4 regions of the Pseudoalteromonas sp. SG43-7 genome follow, and region 1 is predicted to be linked to each of the others. Evidence: predicted binding sites of a transcription regulator. Region 1 holds the regulator's gene; each other region holds the start of a gene.
What was found. The regulator sigma-54, encoded in region 1, starts transcription at its own class of promoters, with help from an activator protein. The targets are predictions, from matches to a motif close to GTTGGCACGNNNNTNGNNT.

Region 2: a site for sigma-54 is predicted at 2,685-2,703, ahead of H5200_RS21205 (flagellar basal body rod protein FlgF). Genes of this name have one in related genera too.
Region 3: a site for sigma-54 is predicted at 1,577-1,595, ahead of H5200_RS10985 (LruC domain-containing protein). Genes of this name have one in related genera too.
Region 4: a site for sigma-54 is predicted at 2,509-2,527, ahead of H5200_RS09395 (EF-hand domain-containing protein). Genes of this name have one in related genera too.

Annotation. Positions count from the first base shown of each region.
Region 1 covers NZ_JACJEY010000058.1:8,735-13,136, forward strand. The annotation lists gene rapZ (RNase adapter RapZ) at 1-375, opposite strand, end outside; gene ptsN (PTS IIA-like nitrogen regulatory protein PtsN) at 396-848, opposite strand; gene hpf (ribosome hibernation promoting factor) at 853-1,140, opposite strand; gene H5200_RS19435 (RNA polymerase factor sigma-54) at 1,169-2,665, opposite strand; gene lptB (LPS export ABC transporter ATP-binding protein) at 2,732-3,457, opposite strand; gene lptA (lipopolysaccharide transport periplasmic protein LptA) at 3,454-3,987, opposite strand; gene lptC (LPS export ABC transporter periplasmic protein LptC) at 3,977-4,402, opposite strand, start outside.
Region 2 covers NZ_JACJEY010000075.1:1,848-6,249, reverse strand. The annotation lists gene flgB (flagellar basal body rod protein FlgB) at 1-27, shown strand, start outside; gene flgC (flagellar basal body rod protein FlgC) at 30-461, shown strand; gene H5200_RS21215 (flagellar hook assembly protein FlgD) at 476-1,168, shown strand; gene flgE (flagellar hook protein FlgE) at 1,225-2,580, shown strand; gene H5200_RS21205 (flagellar basal body rod protein FlgF) at 2,740-3,504, shown strand; gene flgG (flagellar basal-body rod protein FlgG) at 3,526-4,314, shown strand; gene flgH (flagellar basal body L-ring protein FlgH) at 4,333-4,402, shown strand, end outside.
Region 3 covers NZ_JACJEY010000020.1:28,078-32,479, forward strand. The annotation lists gene H5200_RS10985 (LruC domain-containing protein) at 1-1,543, opposite strand, end outside; gene gmk (guanylate kinase) at 1,886-2,506, shown strand; gene rpoZ (DNA-directed RNA polymerase subunit omega) at 2,624-2,899, shown strand; gene spoT (bifunctional GTP diphosphokinase/guanosine-3',5'-bis pyrophosphate 3'-pyrophosphohydrolase) at 3,028-4,402, shown strand, end outside.
Region 4 covers NZ_JACJEY010000016.1:2,110-6,511, reverse strand. The annotation lists gene H5200_RS09415 (amidohydrolase) at 1-1,280, opposite strand, end outside; gene H5200_RS09410 (EF-hand domain-containing protein) at 1,401-1,637, opposite strand; gene H5200_RS09405 (EF-hand domain-containing protein) at 1,650-1,886, opposite strand; gene H5200_RS09400 (hypothetical protein) at 1,997-2,224, opposite strand; gene H5200_RS09395 (EF-hand domain-containing protein) at 2,247-2,474, opposite strand; gene H5200_RS09390 (HAMP domain-containing sensor histidine kinase) at 2,790-4,259, shown strand; gene H5200_RS09385 (hypothetical protein) at 4,261-4,402, shown strand, end outside.

The DNA.
Region 1 (4,402 bases):
TACATCAAGTAATACTTTTTCTTGCTTGATGGCTAAATCCAGTGGCAAAGAGTCCAAAGATAATGGATGTAAGCGGCGAGTTTCAGAAAAACGTTTGATCAGGGTTTGATCATCACTGTCTAAATAAAATAGCGTCGGATTTGCAAAACCAGGCAAGTATTCAAGAATATCGTTAAATTCTTCCTGCTCTTTCGGTAAATTACGGACATCAATACTGACGGCAATTTTGTCATAATTATCAGAGACACTGCGCACTAATGAAGGTAATAAGTTTACCGGAATATTATCTACACAATAATAACCAAGATCTTCTACTACACGCAGAGCAACAGATTTACCTGAGCCAGAACGCCCACTGATGATGATTAACTCCATGTAAATTCTCCTTCATTTGGCTACGATTGCGCAGCAATTACGTGATACAAATCTTGGTCTGTTTTTGCGCTACGTAGTTGTTTACAAAAATCTTTGTCGTTGAGTTTATCAGCAATTGTGGCTAACGTCTTCAAATGAAGTTGGCTATCACCATCTGGCACGATGAGAGCTACAAATATATCAACTGGGCGATTATCTATCGCATCAAAATCAATCGGTGATTCACTCACTATAATTATTGCTAGCGGGTTTTCAACACCACTCATACGGCCATGAGGAATAGCAATACCACGACCAATACCCGTACTACCTAGTTTTTCTCTCGACAGTAGTGCGTTGAGGATTTCTTGTTGTGATAGCTGAGGAAGTTGTTCATGAGCCAATTGGCTGATAAATTCAATGATCCGTTTTTTGCTATTAAAAAGGACCGCAGCTTTACTGCAGTCCTGGCAAATAAGTGAGCTTAATTTCATAGTGTTAGTGTCGAGCGTGCTTCTCTTTGTGTTTAATTACCTGACGGTCAAGTTTGTCGATTAGTCCGTCAATGGCTGCATACATGTCTTGGTGCTCAGTTGAGGCAAATAATTCAGCGCCACTGACATGTAATGTGGCTTCTGCTTTTTGGCTTAGCTTTTCTACATCAAGAATGACATGGACATTATTGATATGATCAAAATGCCTTTCAAGCTTGGCAAACTTATTGTTTACATAGTCTCTTAATGAATCAGTAATTTCTACATGACGACCAGTTAAATTTAGTTGCATAAGCATTTTCCTCTTGTGATTTTACGCCTTAAATCAAACTTTTACGTTGATTTGACGGTGGAATAGCCAGCGACTCGCGGTATTTTGCAATAGTCCGTCTAGCTACTTTGATACCTTGCTCTGCCAATATATCTGCAATCTTACTATCACTCAATGGTTTCGCTGAGTTTTCTGCACTGATCAATTTTCTGATCAATGCTCGAATGGCTGTCGATGAGCATTCGCCGCCGTTCTCAGTACTTACATGGCTCGAGAAAAAATATTTTAACTCAAATATACCACGAGGGGTATGCATGTATTTTTGGGTGGTTACACGAGAAATTGTTGATTCGTGCATCTCAACCATTTCGGCAACGTCGTTTAGTACCATAGGGCGCATGGCCTCAGGGCCATGCTCAAAGAATCCTTGCTGCTGTTTAACAATGCAGTTGGTTACTTTGAGTAACGTCTCGTTACGACTTTCTAGGCTTTTAATAAACCATTTAGCTTCTTGCAAATGCGAGCGTATAAATTGGCTGTCAGTGCTTGATTTTACAGAGCGTGACATCGCCGCATATTGGCTGTTCACTCTAATTTTTGGCATGCTGTCTGGATTGAGTTCAACCACCCAGCGACCTTTAATTTTTTTCACCGAAACGTCAGGAATAACATACTCTGATTCTTCGCGTACTATGGTATCCGCAGGCTTTGGGTTAAGGCTGTGGATCAGTGTCATTACTTCTTTTAGTTCATCTTCTTTAAGCTTAGTCTTTTTCATCAAAGTGCGATAGTCACGACTAGCTAATAAATCGATATGATCAGTTAAAATCATTTTTGTCTCGCTAATCCAAGGAGTTGCAGGATCAAATTGATTTAATTGAATACATAAACATTCTTGTAGGCTGCGCGCAGCAATACCAACAGGGTCAAACAACTGAATGCGTTTTAACACTGCTTGCACTTCGTCGAGTTCGATTTCTTCTTCGTTATTACCTTGATTTAAGCTTTCTGCGATGTCTTCGCAGCTCAAGGTTAAAATACCTGAATCGTCAACGGCTTCAACAATCGCAATGGCAATGGCTTCATCGGTTGGACTAAAAGGTGTGAGTTGTAATTGCCACATTAGATATTCGTGCAAGGTTTCAGTTGAGGCACCTTGATAAATTGACTCATCTTCAGGCATTGGCCCAGATGACGTATTTGGCGCAGCACTCATGTATTCGTCCCAGGTGACGTCCATAGCCATTTCGTCACTTAAGGTCTCTTTACTTAATGCTTCGCTACTTTCTTGTTCATATTCGCTTGGCTTGTCGTCTGCTGATGCGCTAACGGTTAAGTCATCGTTATCTTGTTTTTGTTCGTTTTTACCAGCCGTGTCGTCTGAATATTCATGTTCTTCTAGCTCTAACAATGGATTGCTGTCGAGCGCTTCTTGAATTTCTTGCTGGAGATCCAATGTACTGAGTTGCAATAAGCGAATTGCTTGTTGCAGCTGTGGTGTCATTGTAAGTTGCTGGCCCATGCGCAGCTGGAGTGATTGCCTCATGTATCTCTAACAATCCTTTTATTGTTATCATCGTTAAGTCTAGCAGATACTTAGCCGAGCGTGGCTTTATAGCCTAAATTGCTCGCCCAGGTAAACATCGCGGACTGTTTGGTCGGCGAGTACATGCTCAGGGGTACCTGATGCAATTAACTCCCCATGAGAAACTATGTAGGCTTTTTCACAAACATCAAGGGTTTCTCGTACATTGTGGTCGGTAATAAGCACGCCAATACCACGGTTTTTAAGGTGTTCAATAATCTTCTTTATATCTAACACTGAAATAGGATCAACGCCAGCAAAAGGCTCATCAAGTAAGATAAATTTTGGGTTTGCGGCTAAAGCGCGTGCAATTTCAACTCGACGACGTTCACCGCCAGATAATGCCATACCTTGGCTGTCGCGGATATGTTGAATGCTAAACTCATCAAGTAAGCTGTCGAGCGCTTCTTCTCTGGCTTGTTTATTCAGCTCTTTACGAGTTTCTAAAATAGCCATCAGGTTTTGATAAACAGTTAATTTACGGAAGATGGATGATTCTTGTGGCAGGTAGCCAATCCCTAACCGTGCGCGACTGTGCATTGGCAGTAAGGTGATGTCATTATCATCAATACTGATTTTACCTTTGTCGCTTGGAACTAAACCCACAATCATATAAAAGGTGGTGGTTTTACCAGCGCCATTAGGACCCAATAAGCCAACAATGCTGCCTGCGCTAACTTCTAAACCCACGCTTTTTACAACTTGGCGACCTTTATAGCTTTTTGCTAGAAATTCAGCTTTTAATGTACTCATGGCTGCCCTTTAGATTTGTCTTTTTTACTGTCTACTGGTACCAAAATGGTGTGCACACGATCGCTTGAGCTTGCGCCTTTTTCAGCACTGATCAGTTGCTGGTCCATATCATAGGTAATGCTTTTGGCATTGATTTTTTGACCTGCCTGAGTGACTTGTGCATTGCCAACCAAGGTTAAATAGCGCTTAGCGACATCGTAACGGACTTCATCAGCACTGGCACTCATTACTGTGCCATCAGTTTGTTTTTCTTCAAAGTAAGCCGGACTGCCAGTTGCGACAAGTAGTTGTTTGTTATCGCCTAAATCTTCGCGCTTATGGACTTCAAGTCGATCCGCTTTGATACGGCGGTTACCATGAATGATTTCAACATTTTTTTCAAAAATACCGATATTGTCTTTCAGTTGGGCAAGCTGCGTGTCAGCACTGATAGAGACTTGATCTGCAGGTGGTGTCGTATTTTCAGCAAAGCTTGCAAAAGCAATGAATAAGCTTGGTATAACAAGCAAGTGAGCAAATTTATTGGTCATAATATATGGTTCGCGTATGGTTAATTAGTTCTACCACTTCGGCTTTTAAGTCGGCATGGAGACCGCGCCCAGTGATTTTTAAATTTGGTCCGATTAATTCAACTGGTTGTTCTGAACTCATGGTTTGTAGTTCAATATCAACCTGAATATTATCTGCGTTTATATGTTCAATCATGGCATTATTGGTCAGGTTTTTAGCAACCACATTACCTTCTAAAATTAATTGATGATTTTCATATAAGGTGGCTTCATCGGCATTAATTTGCCACGTCTGCTGTTGATTATAGAGTGTAAAAATAGGTTGTTCAAAGTAAGTGAACCCTAACTGTTGGTAGAGTTCCATTTTTGCAGCTGTTACTTTGTGGCTAATTTTACCTTGTTCATCAAATGCGGTTTGTTTTAATGCCACCGCAGT
Region 2 (4,402 bases), on a different contig from region 1:
AAAGCCCTCGGTAGTCAAGGAGCCTAAGCATGAGTTTATATAACGTTTTTGATATTTCAGGTAGTGGTATGAGTGCGCAAAATGTGCGTTTGAACACCACCGCAAGTAATATTTCCAATGCCAATAGCATTAGCTCAAGCCAAGACAAAACTTACCGGGCGCGTCACCCTGTTTTTGCAGCTGAACTGATGAAAGCATCAGAATCAACTGGTAATACGCAGGGATCGTCTGTTGGCGTTAAAGTACTAGGCATTGTAGAGAGTAATAAACCACTGCAAATTGAATATAACCCAAATCACCCCAGTGCGGATGAAAATGGTTATATCTACAAACCTAACGTTAATGTCGTTGAAGAAATGGCTAATATGATTTCCGCCTCACGCTCTTATCAAACCAATGTGCAAGTTGCTGATGCAGCGAAGCAAATGTTAAGTAAAACACTGTTGCTTGGGCAGCGGTAATTGAGGGTTAGATTATGAGTAACGACATAAATACTGCATCATCAAGCTATATAGATTCGCTTCGTTGGCCGAGTAAACAAGAGGCTGACGAAAAGACTGGTGAAAAGAAAAGTGATGCATTAACGCAAGAGGATTTCTTTTCATTATTAACGCAGCAACTGTCGTTTCAAGATCCCAGTAAACCTGCGGACAACGACCAAATGATTGCACAAATGACGAACTTTACCATGGCAGAAGGTATCTCAAATTTAAATTCAAAGTTTGAGTCTTTGGCTGCTTCAATGACCTCTAATTCAGCGTTGCAAGCATCAACTCTGGTAGGCAAAAAAGCTTTAGTTGAATCAGATACATTAGATCTTAACAGCAGTGGTGATGTCTCGGGCATGATTGCTGTTGAAAGTCCCGTTAAAGATTTAAGGCTCAGTATTACAGATGCTTCCGGACAACTAGTGAGAGTAATTGAGTTAGGTGATAAACCTGCTGGTGGCTTACGTTTTAACTGGGATGGAAAAAATGAAGCCGGTGAGAGCCTTCCGCCAGGAGAATACAATATCAAAGCAGAGGGCAGCATGGGCGAAGAATTTACTAGTTTACCCATGGCCTCTTATAAAAATATTGATAGCGTCAATATTAATGGCGCTAACGGTATTATTATTAACACTAAAGAAGGGGCAGTTAAGCTGTCTGATGTCGCAGAAATTGCGTGATAAATTTTATTTATTTTTTAGCCTATTGGCTAAATTTTATAGGTTAGAGGTGAATTATGAGTTTTAATATTGCATTAACTGGCATTGCTGCCGCACAAAAAGATTTGGATGTTACTGCTAATAACATCGCTAATGTAAATACCTACGGTTTTAAAGAATCGAGAGCTGAGTTTGCCGATGTTTATTCATCATCAGTTTTTTCTTCGGGTAAAACTAAAAATGGTGATGGTGTACAAACAGCATCTGTAGCACAGCAGTTTCATCAAGGTTCAACATTAGGCACTAAAAATTCACTCGATCTTGCTATAGGAGGTGAAGGATACTTTGCTCTTAGCAATGAGTTAGGCTCACAAGATAAAACATTCACTCGTGCAGGGGCGTTTAAATTAGATAAAGATAACTTTATCGTTGACGCACAAGGTAATTACTTACAAGGCTTTCCTGTTGATGAAATTAGTGGAGATGCAACATCAGTAAGTTTAACCTCCTCTGGGGCGATTCAAATTCCTGATTCATCAGGTTCCCCGCGGGCTACCTCAAGTGTATATTCGTCATTTCGATTGGATTCGACCAAAGATACACCGACTATTACACCATTTGATCCAACTCAATCAGGGTCATATACTCACTCTACCTCAACCAATGTTTATGATTCGCTAGGTGAGCCGCATACTATGCAATTGTTTTTTGTGAAAACGGATGCAGCTGTTACAGGTAATGCTAATGAGTGGCAAACCTATGCCACGTTAGACGGTCAAGCATTCAATCCTGATGGAAGCTCGCAAGGCGCTACTGGACCATTTAATCCAATTTCAACATTTCAGTTTGATGCGAACGGCTTACCACTTAACACCAATGGTACCGCAAATACAGGCAATACATTTAACCCTGTTGTGTTAGATAGCACTAATTTGACAGGGTTTTTAAGCAATGGTGCTAGCTTTCCTAATAATGTAACTATCAACTGGCGTGATGAAGCAGGTACCTCTGCAAAAATCCCGACCCAGCATGCAGGCAAGTTTGAAAATAAAGTATTATCTCAAGATGGTGCTGCTGTGGGACGGTTGGCAAATATAGACATTGGTGTTGATGGAAAAATTGTTGCTTCTTATAGTAATGGTGACTCTAACTACCTAGGTCAAGTTGCGTTAGTCCGTTTTCCCAATTCACAGGGGTTACAACAAGTAGGCAATACGTCATGGAAGAAAAGTTTAACTTCAGGTGACCCTGTAGCGGGTGAAGCAAATTCAGGCGCATTTGGTAAGATTAGCTCATCAGCATTAGAGCAATCAAACGTGAACTTAACCAATGAGCTTGTTGATTTGATCAGCGCACAGCGTAACTTCCAAGCTAACTCGCGTGCACTTGAAGTGAATTCAACACTACAGCAAGCTATTTTGCAGATCCGTTAACCTCGTTTTAATATTTTTTACAATCCGACACCTAGGCTGCTATTTATTAGCAGCCTTTTTTATTTGTGCTTGATTATATTTTGTAATTTATTACGTCATTTTATTGTGGCACTTATCTTGCATTTGTCATGTTATAGATTTTTAACGTGAGTCGATGTTATGGACAAGATGGTCTACATTGCAGCGTCTGGAGCTAAGCAAAGTTTGCGGGGCCTAGAGCTTAAAGCAAATAATTTAGCAAATGCCAATACCACAGGCTTTAAAGCTGACTTCGCGCAAGCGCGCTCAATGCAAGCTTTTGGTGAAGGCTTACCGACACGTGTTTTTACTATGCAGGAACGGCCAGGCTCTAATATGACTTCCGGCGGTATTGTTGAAACTGGACGTGATCTTGATATTGCTATGAGCGATAAAGGGTGGCTTACAGTGCAAGATGCTTCAGGTAATGAGGCATATACTAAAGTTGGCACGTTGAATATCACCCCTGATGGCGCTTTGATCACCAGTCACGGGCGTCAAGTTATTGGCGAAGGTGGACCGATTATTCTGCCATTGCCGGTGGAGAAAGTCGAATTTAGTGACGATGGTTCAATCCAAGTTCGCCCGCAAGGTGCGCCGGCTAACTTTTTAGAAGTTGTTGACCGTTTGAAGGTAATTAAGGCAAATAATTCTGAGCTTGAAAAAGGCAATGATGGCTTATTTCGACCAAAATCCGAATTACTGGAAAATGGTATATGTGGATTTTGTGACATCTCTAATGATGTGAAAGTAATGAGTGGCACTTTGGAAATGTCAAATGTGAATCCGGTACATGAGATGGTGGATATGATAAGCCATCAACGCCAATTTGAATTACAAGTTAAGTTAATGAAAACGGCTGAAGAAATTGACGAACGTCAAACTCAATTGCTGCGTATTGTTTAACTTTATTGAGAGGACATTAATATGAATCCTGCATTGTGGATAAGTAAAACGGGGCTTGATGCTCAACAAACCGATATTTCGGTTATCTCAAATAATTTAGCCAATGCCAGTACTGTTGGTTATAAGAAAAGTCGTGCTGTATTTGAAGATTTGCTTTATCAAAATATTAATCAGCCAGGGGGGCGTTCATCACAAGATACAGAGATGCCTTCTGGTCTGATGCTTGGTGCTGGTACCAAAGTAGTTGCTAATCAGAAGAACTTTTCTCAAGGTAACATGTTAACCACTGAAAACTCATTGGATTGGATGATATCAGGGCCAGGCTTTTTTGAAGTTTTACAGCCCGATGGCAATATCGCCTATTCGCGAAATGGTCAATTTACCACGGATGAAGATGGTCGTATTGTTACTGCTGGTGCAGGTTTTCCTGTGCAGCCAGAAATGAATGTACCGGATGATGCGAAGTCAATTACCGTATCACAAGATGGTGAGGTATCGGTGAAAATAGAAGGACAACCTGAGAATGTGGTGATTGGTCAGTTAACGATCAGTGACTTTATCAATCCATCAGGTCTAGAGCCTGTAGGCCAAAATTTATATACCGAAACGGCCGTCAGTGGCGCACCTGTACAAGGTAACCCTGGTCTAGAAGGATTAGGCACTGTTGTCCAAGGCGCACTTGAAACCTCTAACGTAAATGTAACCGAAGAGTTAGTTAACCTAATTGAAACTCAACGTATCTATGAAATGAATTCAAAGGTGATTTCAGCGGTTGACGAAATGATGAGTTACATCAGTCAGCAACTTTAACTAATTCGGAGCAAAGTTATGCGTAATTTATCTATAATCTTAACGGGTGCATTTATATTGAGTGGTTGTATGACGACTCAAAACCACA
Region 3 (4,402 bases), on a different contig from region 1:
TAAGGCTTACCGCAAAGCCATTATGATAGGTTGCTCCTACACCAATTAACTGGCCATCAATTTTATAACCAACAACATTAGTGCCCTCAATGAGCTGAGTAGTACGGTAATTTACGACCACGTCATTAAAGTCATAATCACCTGCAAACGGCCATTTATCTTCATAAGCAAGTGTCACCCAATCGTTTTCTCCTGGGTATACAGCACTAGCAAATGTTGTTATTTCATAATCTTCCACCTCACCACCTAAAACACCGCCAGTGGCAGTAATAAGCGAAGCTTCCGAGCCATCAGTTACCCTAAAACGAGCCCATGTCTGCCCAGCTTTAACATTACTAGGTACATTAATTAAAATACTGTTATCGCCTTGATTAAGTTGATATTTAGTTATTATGCGCTCACTTTCACTAAAGCCGCCATTTTGATCCCAATCAAACCATGCATATAAAAAGCTACTCGCAGAGGCGTTTACAATAATTTGGCTATCTTGACCCGCCGATATTGCCGTCACAAAGCTCACCCCATCATCTGATGCATCAACTGGGTTGTTGATTAAGTCGGCATCAGTATTGATATTTTCACCATCGACTGTATCGCCTAAATAAATCAGGTTACTGCCAGTGCTGTTAGGATCGAATAAATGCCTGGCTCCGCTTTGCTCTAAACTGGTGTTATAAGGTAGAGGAGCATCACCAAAATCAATCGAACTATCTGTTACCTCAACTTCGGCAATAGCACAACGAGCCCCATCGTTCTGACTTGACTTAGGGCCCGATGTAAACACATTCGCAACAGGCGTATAACCAACAACAGGACTAATACTTAAATCAACTTTGTGAATTTTTCCGCTTTTATTATTACTAAAATAAAACTGACCATTGATATCAAAATAGGCAGCACCAAATGCGCCCGTATCATCACCAATATCAACTTGAGTAATAAACTTGGTAGTATTTTCTGCAACGTTAATTTCATGCAAATCACCATTTGATTCAACTGCGTATAACAGATTACTTTGCGGATGAAATGCAAAATCAAATATACCTAAGTTCCATGTCTCGGTTGCAGGTAGTAGCCGAGCAGTTATGGGGGCATCTAGATCACCCTCTAGATTGATTTCATATAAACCAAAATTGGGAGTATATACATAATACATCGCACTTTGATTTGCTTGCTCACCAGTCACTTGAATATCACCTACATAAAAATTAGTATCGGGTAGGCCAGTAACATTTAACCGCTTCATTTCGTAGTTGCTACCAATTTGCACCACGCTTTTAGGCGATTGTCGGCTAAAACCGTATAAGTATTGGTCTTTGTAATTAAAACCGACGGCATTCACACTTTCATTATTTGCCTCGCTAGCAAACGTCAAAGCCGATGATAAAATCGTAGGTTTAGCCGACACTAAATCTATACCGTAAAGCTGTGCCTTTGCATCCTGCATCAAAAATGCCTGACTAGGGCAATTATCGAATGGCTGGCTAAATACAGCACAAGGAAGTGAAACTAAACACGCTATGGCTAAATGGGTTAATCTCATTAGTAAGCCCTCAATCATTAAGTAACTGTACCAATGCAGGCATCATTCCAAAAAATAAAGCATTGAAATAAAACAAAATAAAATAAAGTTGAAGATGAAAGATGCAACTTGCAACGACCATTTTTGCATTATGCAACTAAGTACAAATAATCGTTAAAATGCGGGAGTTTTTTAAACAGTCATCATTGCCGTAACAAAAATACGGTTATTAATACGTTAAAATTTAATCACCTCACTAGGATACTTTCGGCAGTTGAGTAAACTTCACTAAATAAAGTACAATACCAAAATTAAGGCGGAGCTTATTAGCAGCTCTAGTCGGTTTATTTTAGGTAAAAACCCATGGCACACTCTCGCGGAAACTTATTTATTTTATCGGCACCATCTGGTGCGGGTAAATCCAGCTTAATCAATGCATTGTTAACTAAGTATAATGATATGAAAGTATCTGTATCGCATACTACTCGCTCGCCTCGTCCGGGCGAAGCAAATGGCGTGCATTACCACTTTGTAAATGTTGATGAATTCAAATCATTAATTGAAAAGAATGATTTTTTTGAATGGGCGCAAGTGTTCGATAATTACTACGGTACATCAAAGCAAGCAATTGAAGAGCAGCTTGCAGCAGGTATTGATGTATTTTTAGATATTGATTGGCAAGGTGCACGTCAAGTTCGTGATCTGGTCGCTGATGTTGAAACCATTTTTATCCTACCACCGTCAAAATTTGAGCTTGAAGCGCGCTTAAATAATCGCGGCCAAGATTCACAAGAAATCATTGCTGGTCGCATGGCAAAAGCACAATCTGAAACGTCTCATTACAATGAATATGACTATGTCGTGGTTAACGATGATTTTGCAACTGCGCTGAAGGAAATTGAGACGATCGTATTGGCAAAACGCTTATCGCTACAAAGCCAAGCTATTCGCCATCAAGATTTACTCGTAGACTTACTGCGTTAAATCCTAATTTGGGTTCAGTAAGTATTTTATTTGTTTAAATTAACCACAAGCTATTGGCGAATCTGACTCGGTGCAGTAAACTACGTCTTTGCTTAAAAATTTATTTGGAGTGCTAAGATGGCTCGCGTAACTGTTGAAGATGCAGTAGATGCAATTGGTAATCGTTTTGATTTAATTTTAGTTGCGGCCCGTCGTGCCCGTCAAATCGCGGTCGGTGGTAAAAAGCCACTGGTTGATCCTGAAAACGATAAACCAACGGTTGTTGCTTTACGTGAAATTGAACTTGGTTTAGTAGATAGCTCATCAATGGATCTTATTGATCGTGAAGAGCAACAACATCAAGAGGCGGCTGAAATGGCTGCAGTTGCAGCTATTGTAGGCGGCAACCAATAATCTGACTTCCTTGTCTGATTTAGCCAACGGTATAGTATTTCTATTCTAGCCGTTGGCAATCCCTTCTTTTCATCGTATATTCTTAACATACCGTTACCTATTTGCTTCACGAGAACATTGGAGTGTGAATGTATCTTTTTGAAGGTCTAAAAAAGAAAATATCAGAATACTTACCTGCTGCTGATGTAGAGCTGGTACAAAAAGCCTATGTGGTAGCCCGAGAGGCCCATGAGGGTCAAACTCGCTCAAGTGGCGAACCTTACATTACTCACCCTGTTGAAGTAAGCCAAATTCTGGCTGGTATGCATTTAGATCACGAAACGTTAATGGCTGCATTAATGCATGATGTGATTGAAGACACCGACTTTAGCCAACAAGATTTAGCCGAAATTTTTGGCGAGACAGTCGCAGAATTAGTTGAGGGCGTAAGCAAACTTGATAAGCTCAGCTTTAAAGATAAAAAAGAATTCCAAGCTGAAAACTATCGAAAAATGATTATGGCAATGACACAAGATATTCGTGTTATTTTAATCAAACTTGCTGATCGTACTCATAATATGCGCACTCTTGGAGCATTACGTCCTGACAAACGTCGACGTATTGCCCGCGAAACGTTAGAGATTTATGCGCCGATTGCTAATCGTTTAGGTATTCACGATATTAAAAATGAGTTAGAGGATTTAGGTTTTCAAGCCCTCTACCCGATGCGTCATCGCGCTTTAAAGTCAGAAGTTGCCAAAGCGCGCGGCAATCGCAAAGAAGTCATTTCAAATATCCAAACCGAGATAACAGCACGCCTTGAAGAAGCTGGCATTACAGCCACTGTTTCTGGGCGCGAAAAACATTTATATAGTATTTATAAAAAAATGCTTAATAAAGAGTTACTGTTTAATGAAGTCATGGATATCTACGCATTTAGAATTGCAGTTGATTCAATGGATATCTGCTATCGGGTACTTGGCGTTGCCCATAATTTATATAAACCAATCGAAACTCGCTTTAAAGATTATATAGCAGTACCTAAAACTAATGGTTATCAATCGTTGCATACCTCATTAGTTGGTCCTCATGGGATCCCTGTTGAGATCCAGATCCGTACTCACGATATGGATCACATGGCAGATAAAGGAGTTGCTGCTCATTGGATGTATAAAAAATCCGGTGATAACGCAGGCCACACTGCACAACAACGGGCACGTCAGTGGATGCAAAGTTTGTTGGAATTACAACAAAGCGCAGGCTCATCATTTGAATTTGTTGAAAACGTTAAAACAGAGCTATTCCCAGAAGAAATTTACGTGTTCACTCCTGATGGTCGCATAGTCGAGTTACCTATGGGTGCAACCGCCGTTGATTTTGCATACGCGGTCCATACCGATGTTGGTAATACCTGTGTGGGTGCACGCGTTAACCGTAAACCTCATCCGTTAAGTAAAGCATTAGATACGGGTCAAACAGTTGAAGTGATTACCAGCTCAGGTGCGCACCCTAACGCAACGTGGT
Region 4 (4,402 bases), on a different contig from region 1:
CAAGCATATGCACCTTGTAATTGTGTATCGCTAAGGCGCTGCTCTGCCATATGCATATCAGAAGTTGCATGCACCGGTTGCATTGATGGAATGATTTTAAGTGCTTTGAAGCGAGGAATATCTGCTGGATCAACTATCTGTGCGTGCTCTATACGGTTACGTAGTAAAATCCCGCCGGTTTTTTTAAATACATTTTGATAGGCATCTAACACAATATGATTTGCTTTATCACCGATGGCATGGGTATTGGCGCTAAAACCATGGTTAAAGCTCAATGTGTACAGCTGCTCTAGTTTTTGTTGAGTTTCGAGCATTAAACCTTGGTGATTCTTTCTATCTGCGTAATCGGCCTGTAGTGCGGCGCCACGGCTACCTAGCGCACCATCAGCATATATTTTTACACTACGAATAGACATGAAATCGTTAAGATCTTTATAGCGACCGGCTCTGAGCATATCTTCAAGGGACGGATCTGTTGCACTTAGCATTGCAACTATGCGCAGCGGTAAGGTGCCTTGTTCAGCTCTTTGCTTGTAAACTTGCCATGTTTGTTTATCAATCCCAGCATCGTGGGTTGAGGTTATACCTAAGCTGAGCAGATGTTGGCCAGCTTGATTTAAGGCATTATTTACGTTTTGATCAGATGGCGTTGGAATATGTGCAGTAATTAAACTTTCGGCTTTATCGACAAAAATACCGCTAGGCTGACCTGCTTGGTTGCGAATAATTTCACCACCTGCTGGTGACTGTACTGTGGGTGTTAATTTGGCTAACTCCATCGCTTTGCTATTAACCCAAATCGCGTGGCTATCGACACGAGAAAGCACCACCGGAACATCTTTGACAACTTTATCTAAGTCAGCAGCAGTAGGAAATTGCTTATTAGGCCACAGTTCTTGATTCCAACCGCGGCCAATAATCCAGCCCTGGTTATTTTTAGCAAATACAGCAAGTTTTTTTTGTATTTCTGCAATCGACATACTGCCACGTAAATCGAGTTGCGCTAAATTATTACCAAGTCCTATCACATGACCGTGGGCGTCAATTAAACCAGGTAATAAGGTTTGTTGCTCGGCATCAAATACTGCAGCATTAGGGAAACTCGCTTTTAGTTTATCGTCTCCTACTTTTACTACTTTGCCATCTTTAATAACCAGTGTAGAAAATTGCTGTAATTGGCCACTGTAAGTTGGAGTGTAACCGTTAGCATTGTAGATCACCGTGGTATCAGCTAGCACAGGTAAAGATAAAGTGATTAAACAGGCGAGTAAGCATTTCATTGTTAGAATTCTTTTTCTGCTTTTGTTAGTTAAACAGTAACAGAGAATACTGAGTCTGCAAATTAAATATAATAAATTATTTATCGTTGTGCATTTCAACTATGCTGATGAATTAGCTATTCATTTATTTGCATATAGAGTAAATTCAGACAGTGATAATCTACCATCTTTATCGCTGTCATAGTTTTTAAAACGAGACCACAGGGCAGGATCTTTTGCTGACTCTGAACGCGTGATAAGACCGTCTTTATCGCGGTCTAAGTTTTTGAATTGTTCTGCTATATTATCAGTTGTTGCAAAACTGCAACAGCTACTGACAAATAACAAACTTAGTCCCAGTTGTGTACAAAATTTCATTGGGGAAACTCGTTAATCTAGATTATTAGTTAAAAAACGCTTAAATTCAGATAGGGAAATTTTATTGTCTTGGTTTTTGTCCCAACGTTTAAAGTTACTCAACAATTGTGGTTGTGGTTCAAGCTCATTATGCGTTAAATAGCCATCTTTATTGCTATCTAAATGATCAAAACGTTGTTTTACATCCAGTGCCATTGCGCTAAAACTGGTGGCTAGCGACACACTTAATATTATTAATATGCTTTTCATTATTTACATCCTACCAACAAAAAGAATAAAGCATTTGCCATAATTTAAATCCCAACATTAAATCCGTTTACACATTCCCTCCGGGATTATGGCAAATACTTTAAAGCCTTTTAAAATTTAAACTTTGCGAACTCTTGCTCAGATAACTGCTCGTCGTTATTATCATCAAGATCAGTAAACTGCTTTAATAGCGTGTTGTTTTGCTTGGCTTCAAGCAATGAAATTTGTCCGTCAGAGTCGGTATCTAATTGCGCAAACTTAACGTTTAATTGTGATGCTAAAACAGTGGCGCTAATGACTAAAAACATCAGTGAAAAAGCGGCGATAAGTTGTTTCATAGCAGTGTTTCCTTTGGGAAAATTATTGCAAAAATTGTTTAAACTCAGCAAATGAAATTTGACCATTTTGATCTTTGTCAATTTGCTCAAAACTTTCGTGTAATACCGCATCTTCAGATGCTTCTGCTTCACTCAATGTGCCATTACTGTCTTTATCAAGTTCTGCGAAGGTGGCCTCGACATCAATGGCAAAGCTGTTAAAGCTAAGCAGTAGGCTGATGCATAAGCACAGCGGTGTTAATATTTTCATATTATTTCCTTATAAACAGTCGTTGATACGGATGTTACAAGAACGATGCCAATTTTTTTATTGTAAAAATATCAGTGACTTAATGTTTTGGCATGATAATAAGTGGGAAAAAATGACTGGGCAGTGTGTCTTTTTTGCAACAACTTTTAACGGGTATTGATTAAGTTTTTAAAAAACAGTTGGTTAAGTTGTTTCAATTTAGCGTCAGTCGCTTTATATAGCGCTACACAGTTCGCCTTATTCATTATTCTTATTGATTCAGCTAGTGTATAAGTAACACCTTCCATAATCAGACATTTAACTAAAGGAGTAGCGATAATGGCCTCATTCGCTAAAAAGTACAGTGCATTACTTAGTTGGCGACCCAATTTAATAGGCCAGTTTTTGTTTAGTACTTTGTTATCGCTGCTGCCATTATCACTGGTAGTGATTGTATTTTTAAATGCGCTGAATAAACAGCTAGCAGTAACTCAACAAATCGTCAGTGAAAATTATCAAATTACCAAGTCATTTAATAATCTTAAGCAAGACCTCAATAGCTTAGAGCGTGCAACGCGACAAAACTGGGTGCTGAAAAGCGAATCACTCGATGAATTGATTGTTGATAAGTGGCAATCATCACTACAAAGCATTGATGAACTAACTTTTATAAGTTCTACGGGGGAGTATATTAAGCAATGGCAGCAACTCGCACAGGTATTGCAATTAGCGCATACTCAACTCGTTACTGAAGGACAACAAGATGCGCAATTGTTTATTCCTGTGAGTGAATTAATTGCGCGTCAAACGGTGTGGCTAAGAGATCAAAATGAGCTGCAAATAACTAAAAATCAGCAACAGTTAAAAGCTTTGCAAAGCTCATTTATCAATTGGTTAATAGCACTTATCCCATTAACTTTACTAGTAGGTGGTGGTTTTTTATGGCGTATAAGTGGTCGCTTAAAAGGATTAACGTCGGTTATTGATAAGCTTGGGCAAGGTCATTGGCAACAAAAAATAGCTGTACAAGGCTCTGCTGAGTTGGTTGAACTAGGAAATAAATTACAATGGGTGCAAGAGCAGTTGCATCAATTAGAGCAACAAAAAGATACTTTTTTACGCCATGTTACCCATGAATTGAAAACTCCATTAGCGTCAATGGTTGAGGGCACTGACTTACTTGCCGATGAAATCGTTGGGCCAATTAACAAAGAGCAGCAAGCGGTGTTGGCGTTAATTACCCAGAGCATGGTGCGTTTGCGCGCTATGATCGATAGTTTACTTAGTTACAATGCGATTCGCAGCAGCAAAGAAGACTTAAGTGAGCTGGAATTCTCGCAATTAATAACCAAGATAAACAGCCATTTTGAACATCGTTTAGTGGCGCGTAAGCAAAGCTTATGTTGGCATTGTGAGTTACCCGAGCAACCACTGGAAATTGCTGCAGAGCTTGTTGAAATGATCTTAATTCAGTTGATCTCTAATGGCTTAAAGTTTTCACCAGCAGGACAGGCGGTCAATATTGCTCTGTCATTAGCTGGTCGTACTTTGACTATGAGCGTTAGCGATCAAGGCACCGGTATTAAAGAGCAAGAGAAATCACATATATTCAGTGCCTTTTATCAAGGTAAGAATGCTAAAGATATAACCGCTCAAGGTAGTGGTTTAGGGCTCACCATTGTAAAAGAGTCTGTTGAGCAATTGATGGGTACTTTACACGTTGAGCATAATGAGCCACAAGGCTGTCGTTTTATAATTCAAATCCCAATCATCCCTCCAACCAATAAAAACCAAGGAGTTAATTAGCATGGGCGTGCGTTTAAATGCCATTTTAGTAGTTTGCATTACAACCTTAGGGCTCGCAGGGTGTGAGTTAACTGAGCAGCCAGTAAATAAAAGCAACCCTGAAGCTGAACAAGCGGGTAAGGTGACTACACCACAAGGGGATA